DNA from 3 places in the Streptomyces sp. NRRL F-5650 genome. Region 2 is predicted to be linked to each of the others. Evidence: riboswitches for the same ligand, from Rfam matches in the RefSeq annotation. Region 2 holds a riboswitch; each other region holds the start of a gene.
What was found. A riboswitch is a leader RNA that binds a small molecule or an ion and turns the genes downstream of it on or off. The one in region 2 is predicted to bind cobalamin.
Positions count from the first base shown of each region.

Region 1: it holds a riboswitch for cobalamin, as region 2 does, so the genes downstream of both, IG88_RS0112725 (ABC transporter substrate-binding protein) here and IG88_RS0123125 (ribonucleoside-diphosphate reductase subunit alpha) in region 2, are expected to answer to the same signal.
Region 3: it holds a riboswitch for cobalamin, as region 2 does, so the genes downstream of both, IG88_RS0119500 (energy-coupling factor ABC transporter permease) here and IG88_RS0123125 (ribonucleoside-diphosphate reductase subunit alpha) in region 2, are expected to answer to the same signal.

Region 1 is NZ_JOGV01000010.1:241,806-245,049, reverse strand. It holds gene IG88_RS0112740 (TerD family protein) at 1-169, opposite strand, end outside; gene IG88_RS0112735 (BlaI/MecI/CopY family transcriptional regulator) at 295-681, shown strand; gene IG88_RS0112730 (M56 family metallopeptidase) at 688-1,620, shown strand; cobalamin riboswitch at 1,638-1,824, shown strand; gene IG88_RS0112725 (ABC transporter substrate-binding protein) at 1,887-2,966, shown strand; gene IG88_RS0112720 (iron chelate uptake ABC transporter family permease subunit) at 2,963-3,244, shown strand, end outside.
Region 2 is NZ_JOGV01000028.1:34,228-37,471, reverse strand. It holds gene mctP (monocarboxylate uptake permease MctP) at 1-318, shown strand, start outside; gene IG88_RS0123130 (GNAT family N-acetyltransferase) at 391-897, shown strand; cobalamin riboswitch at 960-1,121, shown strand; gene IG88_RS0123125 (ribonucleoside-diphosphate reductase subunit alpha) at 1,247-3,244, shown strand, end outside.
Region 3 is NZ_JOGV01000020.1:49,882-53,125, reverse strand. It holds gene IG88_RS0119510 (chloride channel protein) at 1-1,082, shown strand, start outside; gene IG88_RS0119505 (potassium channel family protein) at 1,079-1,693, shown strand; cobalamin riboswitch at 1,766-1,951, shown strand; gene IG88_RS0119500 (energy-coupling factor ABC transporter permease) at 1,981-2,688, shown strand; gene IG88_RS0119495 (energy-coupling factor ABC transporter substrate-binding protein) at 2,685-3,104, shown strand; gene cbiQ (cobalt ECF transporter T component CbiQ) at 3,105-3,244, shown strand, end outside.

The sequences.
Region 1 (3,244 bases), on a different contig from region 2:
CCGAGAGCACCTTGCCCGACGCGTCCAGGAGCAGCGCGGAGGCGTCCAGGTCGTAGTCGGTGCCGGTCGTGGTGCGCACGTCCCAGCCCAGACCGACCAGGACGGCGGTCAGGCCGGGCGCCTCCTTGCTGAGCGAGACGTTGCCGCCCTTGGCCAGGGAAACTCCCACGGTGTTCTCCTTCGTCGCGTTCGCTGCGTTCCGTACCTGTCGTCAATCTACAGCACTGTAGAAGTAAGCCTTCTATACGATGGCGCCCGGGAAGACGACGACCGGCGGTGGAAGGAGGGCGGGCCGTGACGGATGACCGGCGTCCGCGACGGCGGGGGCAGGGCGAGCTCGAGGCGCTGGTGCTGTCCGCGCTGCGCGGGGCGGACGGGCCCGCGACGGCCGGCTGGGTGCAGGAACGCCTCGGCGACGACCTCGCCTACACCACCGTGATCACGATCCTGACCCGGCTCCTGGAGAAGGGCGCCGTCAGCCGTGAGCGCGCGGGCCGCTCCTTCGCCTGGACGCCCGCCTCGGACCAGGCGGGACTGGCCGCGCGCAAGATGCGCAAGGTCCTGGACGCCGAGAGCGACCGCGAAGCGGTGCTGGCCAGCTTCGTCACGGGCCTCGACCCGGACGACGAGCGGCTGCTGCGCGAACTGCTGGGGCACGCCCGTGCCGCGGAGGACGGCTGACACCGGATGGGGGTCTTCGTCTTCCTGCCCCTGGTCCTGCCGCTGACGGCGTGGCCGATCGCCAGGCTGGCCGAGCAGCACCTGCACCCGCGGACCGCGACCCGGCTGCTCAGCGCCGTCGCCGTCGTGATGGCCCTGTGCAGCACCCTGTGCCTGGCCCTGGTGATGGTGGTTGGCACCGCCCAACTGCCGGGCAACCCGCTCCCCGACGCCTGGTCCGACCCCGAGGTGCGGGCGGCGGTGCCCTACGACGAGGTCGTCGGCAAGGCGGCGATCCCCGCCCTGTGCGCCGTCGTCGCGACCTCGGCGCGGGCGCTGTGGCGGCACGGCAGGGTGCGCCGTCGCGCCCACCGCGCACTGGCCGGCCTGCCGGGCACCGGGGTGGCCGTACTGCCGGACGACGTGCCCTACGCCTACGCGCTGCCCGGCGGGCGACGGGACCGCGTGGTGGTGAGCACGGCCCTGCTCGACTGTCTCGAACCGGGTGAACGGCGCGCGCTGTTCGCCCACGAGCGCGCCCACCTCGCCGCCCGGCACCACCGTTTCCTGCTCGCCGTCCGGCTCGCCGCACTGGCCAACCCGTTCCTGCGCCCCCTGCGCACGGCCGTCGCGTACACGACGGAGCGGTGGGCGGACGAGGCGGCCGCACGGGCGGTCGGCGACCGCCGCGCGGTGGCGACCGCGATCGGGAAGGCGGCCCTCGTCTCCCGCGGCACCCCCGTCGCCACCCTCGCCGGTCTCGCGGCGCCCGGCCCGGTGCCCCGCCGGGTGGCCGCCCTGCTGGGCCCCGCCCCCTCCGTACGCCCCTGGCCCCCGGTGTCCACCTCGGCGGGCCTGGCGGCGTGGACCGCGGCCGCCGGCACCGCCGTCTCGGCGATGTCGTCCGCGAACGCCGCCGTCACCATGTTCCTCATCCTGCGGGCCGCGACGCCGCTCTGAACGCCCAGACGCCCCTGTGGTAGCTTGCGCAGGCCAGTCGAACCCACCTGGTGGGTCAGGGAATCCGGTGCGAATCCGGAACTGACGCGCAGCGGTGAGGGGGACGGGCGGAACACGGGCCACTGGGCGGCGCACGCCGCCCGGGAAGGCGTTCCGTCCGGTCGAACCCGAGTCCGAAGACCTGCTGGCACCCCGTGCCGCGTGCGGCGCGGGCCGCATCGTACGGACGGGCTCCGCGCATGAGCCCTCGACGCCAGAGGATCGCCTTGTCCGCAGCAGGTCCCGCCGGCCTCCGGCGCCCTCTTCCTTTCCGCCGCGCCCCGCGCGGTCCCGTACTGCTCCTGTCCCTCGCCCTGCTGGCCTCCGGCTGCGGTTCCGGTTCCGGTACGGCCGACGACTCGGCCGCACGGGGCGGCACGGCCGGCTACCCGCGCACCGTCCGTGACTGCGGGCACGAGGTCCGGGTCACCGCACCGCCGCGGCGGGCGGTCTCCCTCAACCAGGGCACCACGGAGATCCTGCTCTCCCTCGGCCTCGCCGACCGCATGGCGGGCACCGCCACCTGGACCGACCCGGTCATGAAGGGACTGGAGAAGGCGAACGCGGGCGTCCCCCGGCTCTCCGACGACATGCCGTCCTTCGAGACGGTCCTGGACGCGGACCCCGACTTCGTCGCCGCCTCCTTCGCCTCCACGCTCGGCACCGGCGGGGTGGCCACCCGCGACCAGTTCACGCGACTCGGCGTGCCGGCCTACCTGTCCCCGTCCGACTGCGCCGGCAAGGACAACAGCGGCGACGGCGACGGCGTCCGGGACAAGACCCTGACGATGGACACGGTCTACGGCGAAGTCCGCGACCTGGCCCGCCTCTTCGGCGTCGAGCAGCGCGGCGAGAAGCTCGTGGAGGACCTCGAGGCACGCGTCGACAGGGCGACGTCCGGCATCGACGCCTCCGGCGTCACCCTCATGTACTGGTTCGCCAACTCCGCCTCGCCCTACCTGGCGGGCTGCTGCGGCGCCCCCGGCGTCATCACCCGGGCCGTCGGCGCCCGGAACGCCATGGAGGACACCCGCGAGGAGTGGCCGCAGGCCGGCTGGGAGACCGTCGCCGACCGGGACCCCGACGTCCTGGTCCTCGGCGACCTCACCCGCAGGTCGCAGACGGCCGAAACGGCGGCGAAGAAGATCGAGTTCCTGGAGTCCGACCCCGTGACCAGGAACATGACCGCCGTCCGCGAGAAGCGCTACGTCCTGCTCAGCGGGCAGGCCATGAACCCCACCATCCGCACCGTCGAGGGCGTGGAACAAGTGGCGGCGGCGCTCCGCGAGTTCGGGCTCGCCAAGTGACGTCCGCGGACCGGACGGCCACCGCCCCCGGCATACGCGCGCCGCGCCATGCCCCCCTGGTGTGGGCGGCGGCCGGGACCGTCGCCCTGTGTGCCTCCGTGGCCGTCGCCGTCACCGTCGGCCCGGCGGACATCGGCGTCGCCGACGTGTGGTCCGTGATCGCCGCCCACCTCGGCGCCGGCACCACCGCCGGGGACGTGTCACCGATCCGCGACGGCATCGTCTGGGACCTGCGGCTGCCCCGCACCCTGCTGGCCGCGGTGTGCGGTGCCGGACTC
Region 2 (3,244 bases):
CACCGCTGGGCGCTGCTCGGCGGCTGGGCGGTCGGCATGGTCTACGGCACGGTCGCCGCCTACGGTGTGGCCTCGCCGACGCAGAAGCACTTCGGCGGCTCCTCCGACGAGATCCCCGGCATCGGCGAGATCGGCTACATCGGTCTCACCGCCTTCGTGCTGAACGTCCTGGTCACCGTCGTCCTGACCGTCGTCCTGAGGGCGGTCAAGGCGCCCGACGGCGTCGACGAGACCAAGCCGGCCGACTACACGGCGGACGCCGGCGACCCGGGCGTCCAGGTGGAACTGCCGCCTGCCACGGCGGGCAGCTCGCACTAGCTCCCCTCCTCCAGCGGGCCGTCGGAGAAATCCGGCGGCCCGTTGTCGTACCCGTCGGGCACACTCGGCGGCATGGACTTCGTGATCCGGCCGGCGACGGCCGAGGAGTACGGCACGCTCGGCGAGATCACCGCGCAGGCCTACCTGCGCGACGGCCTCCTCGACTTCGGGGAGGACGACACGTACCTGGGCGAGCTGAGGGACGTGGCCAAGCGGGCGGCGGCCGCGGAGGTGCTGGTCGCCGCGGCGGACGGGCGGGTGCTCGGCGGCGTGACCTTCGTGCCGTCGGGCGGCCCGATGGCGGACATCTCGCGCCCCGGGGAGGCCGAGATACGCATGCTGGCCGTCGCCCGCGAGGCACGCGGCCGCGGGGCCGGGGAGGCGCTCGTGCGGGCCTGTGTGGACCGCGCCCGGGCCGTGGCGGGGTGCACGGGCGTCGTGCTGTCGACCCAGACCGCGATGCGCACCGCACACCGTCTCTACGAGCGCCTGGGCTTCGTCCGCACGCCCGGCCGCGACTGGAACCCCCTGCCCGAGCTGGACGACATCACGCTGCTCACGTACCGGCTGACGCTCTGACAGCGGCGCCCCGGCACCGGCGGGAGACCTCGCCAGGACACAACATCTGGGGGTGCTCGCGCCACCCGGCACAAGATGTATGCTCGTGCTCGCTGTCGCCGCAGGGGAATCCGGTGCGAATCCGGAACTGACCCGCAACGGTGTACATGCGTGCATCCGTACGTCTTCGCACGTGCGCGCACGCCTGTCCAGTCCGAGGACCTGCCGACAGTGCGCCCGGCCGTCCCGGCCCGGGTGCCATGACGTCCGGGCCTCGTGGAGTGGGCCGGTGGACGCGCGACGCCGCGTGCGCTCGTGTGCTGCCCCCTGCCCTCCCCCAGGCCCCGTGCCGAGCGAGGGAGTGCTCCACGTGACCATCGCGCCAGCCGACCCGGCTTCAGCGGACCCGGTGCCGGCTCCAGCCGCCCCGGGGACCGCCGCCCCCGCCCCCGGGGGACCCGACGGGCCCGGTGCCGCCCTGCTGCGGACCCTGACCGGGCTGACCGCCGATCTCCCCGACGCCGATCCCGGCCGGGTGGCCGCCGCCGCGCTCCGCGGCCGGTCCGCGCACGCCGACGAGGCCGAGCTGCGCGAGCTGGCCACGGAGGCCGCCGCGGGCCTGATCTCCGAGGACCCGGTCTACTCCCGGCTGGCCGCCCGGCTGCTGACCCTCTCCATCCGGGCCGAGGCCGCTTCCCAGGGCGTCGTCTCCTTCACCGACTCGGTCGCCACCGGCCACCGCGAGGGCCTGATCGCCGACCGCACGGCCGCCTTCGTACGGCTGCACGCGGACCGTCTCGACGCCCTCGTCGACCCGGACGCCGACGACCGCTTCGGCTATTTCGGGCTGCGCACCCTGTACAGCCGTTACCTGCTGCGCCACCCGATCACGCGCAAGGCCGTCGAGACGCCCCAGCACTTCCTGCTGCGGGTCGCCTCCGGGCTCGCGGAGGACGACACCGTCCGGTCCGTGGACGAGGTCGCCGCCCTGTACGGCCTGATGAGCCGCCTGGACTACCTCCCCTCCTCCCCCACCCTCTTCAACTCCGGCACCCGGCACGCCCAGATGTCGTCCTGCTACCTCCTGGACTCCCCCAAGGACGAGCTGGACTCCCTCTACGACCGCCTCCACCAGGTCGCCCGCCTGTCCAAGCACGCCGGCGGCATCGGCATCGCCTACTCGCGCGTCCGCTCCCGGGGTTCACTGATCCGCGGCACCAACGGGCACTCCAACGGCATCATCCCGTTCCTGAAGACGCTGGACGCCTCGGTCGCCGCCGTGAACCAGGGCGGCCGGCGCAAGGGCGCGGCGGCGGTCTACCTGGAGACCTGGCACGCGGACGTCGAGGAGTTCCTGGAGCTGCGGGACAACACCGGCGAGGAGGCCCGCCGTACGCACAACCTGAACCTCGCGCACTGGGTGCCGGACGAGTTCATGCGCCGCGTGGACGCCGACGGGACCTGGTCGCTGTTCTCCCCCGCCGACGTGCCGGAGCTGGCCGACCTGTGGGGCGAGGAGTTCGACGCGGCCTACCGGGAGGCCGAGGCGAAGGGGCTCGCCAGGAAGACCCTCCCGGCCCGTGAGCTGTACGGCCGGATGATGCGGACCCTCGCGCAGACCGGCAACGGCTGGATGACCTTCAAGGACACCGCCAACCGCACCGCGAACCAGACCGCCACCCCGGGCCACGTCGTCCACTCCTCCAACCTCTGCACGGAGATCCTGGAAGTCACCGACGACGGTGAGACGGCGGTCTGCAACCTGGGCTCGGTCAACCTCGGCGCCTTCGCCGACCCCGCGAGCGGCGGCATGGACTGGGAGCGCCTGGACGCCGCCGTCCGCACCGCGGTCACCTTCCTGGACCGGGTCGTGGACATCAACTTCTACCCGACCGAGCAGGCGGGCCGCTCCAACGCCCGCTGGCGCCCGGTCGGTCTCGGCGCGATGGGCCTCCAGGACGTCTTCTTCCGGCTGCGCCTGCCCTTCGACTCCCCCGAGGCGAAGGCCCTGTCCACCCGCATCGCCGAGCGGATCATGCTGGCCGCGTACGAGACCTCCGCCGACCTCGCGGAACGCAACGGCCCCGCGCCGGCCTGGGAGAAGACCCGTACGGCCAAGGGGGTGCTGCACCCGGACCACTACGGCGTCGAGCCCACCTGGCCGGAGCGCTGGGCCGCGCTGCGCGCGCGCATGGCGACGACCGGGCTGCGCAACTCCCTGCTCCTGGCCATCGCCCCGACCGCGACCATCGCCTCCATCGCCGGTGTCTACGAGTGCATCGAGCCGCAGGTGTCCAACCTCTTCAAGCGCGAGACCCTGTCGGGCGAGTTCCTCCAGGTCAACTCCTACCTGGTGGACGACTTGAAG
Region 3 (3,244 bases), on a different contig from region 2:
CGATCGTGACCCGGATGCCGGGCGGCGGCGGCCACCTCCCGGTGAACGGCCTGGGCGGCGCGCCCGTCGGCCCCCGTGCCCTGCCCGGCGCGGTGCTCGCCGCGCTGGCGACACTGCCGCTCGGCGTGGTGCTGGGCCCCGAGGCCCCCCTCATGGCCGTCGGCAGCGGACTCGCCCTGCTGGCGGTGCGGCGGCGGACGGGCGTGGACCAGCGGGCGAGCGCGATCCTCGCCACGGCCGGTTCGACCGCCGCGATCTCCACCATCCTCGGCGGCCCGATCGCGGCGGCGGTCCTGCTCATCGAGGGGGCGGGGCTGGCCGGGACCCAACTGGTCGCCCTGCTGCTGCCCTGTCTGCTGGCCAGCGCGACGGGCGCGCTGGTCTTCACCGGCTTCGGGCAGTGGACGGGGCTGAAGATCGGCGCGCTGTCCCTGCCCGACCTGCCGCCGCAGGCCGGGCCCGACGCGGGCGACTTCCTGTGGGGGCTGCCCACGGCCGCCCTCGTCGCCGTCCTGGTCACGCTGGCCCGCGCGCTGGGCCGCCGCACCGTCACCTGGACGCGGCAGCGCACCGCCGCCCGCACCGTCGCCTGCGCCGCCGCGGTCGGCGTCTGCGTCTCCGCGTACGCGCTGATCACGGGCCGCGACCCGGCCGAGGCCGCGCTGTCCGGCCAGGCCGCCCTCGCCCAGCTCGCCGCGCACCCGCACGCCTGGTCCGTGGGGGCGCTCGTCGCGCTGGTCGCGTGCAAGGGGCTGGCCTGGGGCATCGCGCTGGGGTCCCTGCGCGGCGGCCCGATCTTCCCGTCCGTGCTGCTGGGCGCGGCGACCGCCCTGGCCTGCTCCGGGCTGCCCGGGTTCGGCGTGACCCCGGCCCTCGCCCTCGGCATCTCGGCCGCGGCGGCGGCGGTGACCGGGCTGCCGCTGGCCAGCGCGGTCCTGGCGGTGCTGCTGATGGGCCGGGACTCCCACGACCAGATGCCGCTGATCGTCATGGCGTCGGTCGTCTCCTTCGTCGTGGCCCAACTGGTGCGCCGGGACGGGACGGACCCGGAGAAGGCACCGGCGACGGGGGCGCAGCGATGACCGGCCGGACGGACGCCACGCCCCCGGACCCCACGCCCCCGGAGCCGGCCGGCCCGGCCCACGACGGCGGCGTACCCCGCCGCACCGGGTGGGCCGCCGGGTGGGCCGCCGTCCGGCCCTGGCTCGTCCGGACCGGGATCGCGGCCGCCGTGGTCGTGGCCTACTTCCTGCTTCCCCTGGACCAACTGGGCCCGCAGCGGCCCGTACTGAGCTGGGCGCTGTTCGCCGTGCTGCTCACCGCGGTGGCCGTGGCGCTGCTCCGGCAGATCCGGCACGTCCTCCTCAACCGTCCCGACACCCGGCCCGGGGTGGTCATCTCCCTGCTGATCGTCCTGTCCGTGCACGTCTTCTCGGCCGGGTACTACGCCCTCGCGAAGCAGCCCGGCGAGTTCAGCGGGCTGCACACCAAGATCGACGCGCTCTACTTCACGGTGGTGACACTCGCCACCGTCGGGTACGGCGACATCACCCCGCAGGGCCAGGCCGCGCGCGTCGTGGCCGTCCTCCAGATCACGTACAGCTTCGTCTTCCTGACCGCCGCCGCGACCGCGCTGACCACCCGGATGCGGGACATGGTGGTCCGGCGCCCCGAGCGGAACCGGTCACGTTGACATGCCCCGAGGCGCCGGGCGGGGGCGCCTGCGGGGGCCGGAGGCCCGCTTGTGCGCACCCCCGGGTGCGCACTACTGTCGCCACGCCTTGGTGAACGGGAAACCGGTGTGATGCCGGTGCGGCCCTCGCCACTGTGAATCGGGAAGTCCGGCTCCGGCCCTCACGGGCAGCCACTGGATCGCTTGCGGTCCGGGAAGGCGGAGCACGGGCGGTGGTACCCGTAAGCCAGGAGACCGGCCAAGGCGCGTCGTCCATCCACGAGGTGCTGGAGAGGGTCTGCTGAGCCATGCACATAGCCGAGGGCTTTCTGCCACCGGCGCACGCGATCGCCTGGGGTGTCGCGTCCGCGCCGTTCGTCGTCCACGGAGTCCGGTCACTCACCCGTGAGGTCAGGGAGCATCCGGAGAGCACGCTGCTCCTCGGCGCCTCCGGGGCCTTCACCTTCGTCCTGTCGGCCCTGAAACTGCCGTCCGTCACCGGGAGTTGCTCCCACCCCACCGGTACCGGCCTGGGCGCCATCCTGTTCCGGCCGCCCGTCATGGCGGTGCTGGGCACCATCACCCTGCTCTTCCAGGCCCTGCTGCTCGCCCACGGCGGGCTGACCACGCTCGGCGCCAACGTCTTCTCGATGGCGGTCGTCGGCCCCTGGGCCGGGTACGGCGTCTACCGGCTGCTGCGCCGCTGGGACGTGCCGCTGATGGTGACCGTGTTCTCGGGCGCGTTCGTCGCCGACCTGTCCACGTACTGCGTGACCAGCGTCCAGCTCGCGCTGGCCTTCCCCGACCCGGGCAGCGGATTCCTGGGCGCGCTCGGCAAGTTCGGCTCGATCTTCGCGGTCACGCAGCTCCCGCTGGCGGTGAGCGAGGGCCTGCTCACGGTGATCGTGATGCGGCTGCTGGTGCAGTCCAGCAGGGGCGAACTGACCCGGCTGGGCGTGCTGCTGACGAAGACGGCGGCGGGCACGGGGAACAAGGAACGGGCGGTGGCCCGATGAGCCGGAACGCGAAGATCAACGCCCTGCTGCTGCTCGCCGTGGCCGCGCTGGCCGTCCTGCCCCTGGTGCTGGGACTGGGCGACCACAAGGAGGAGCCGTTCGCCGGGGCCGACGCCGAGGCGGAGACCGCGATCACCGAGATCGAGCCGGACTACGAGCCCTGGTTCTCCCCGCTGTACGAACCGCCGTCCGGGGAGGTCGAGTCGGCGCTGTTCGCGTTGCAGGCCGCGCTCGGCGCGGGCGTGCTGGCGTACTACTTCGGGCTGCGCCGGGGCCGTCGCCAGGGCGAGCGGCGGGCGGTGGCGGCCTCCGGGACCACGGCGCCCACGACGGTCTCCGGGACCACGGCGCCCATGACGGCCCCCGCGGCCACGACGGCCACGGCCGCCACGCGGGACGCCCCCGAAGGGGACTGAGTGCTGCCGATCGACGCGGCGGCGCACGGCAGTCGCTGGCGCCGCCGCCATCCCGTGGACAAGGTCGTACTCGGTCTCGGCCTGACCGTGCTCGCGATCTCGCTGCCGCCCTGGCCGGGCGCGGCGCTGGTGCTGGTGAC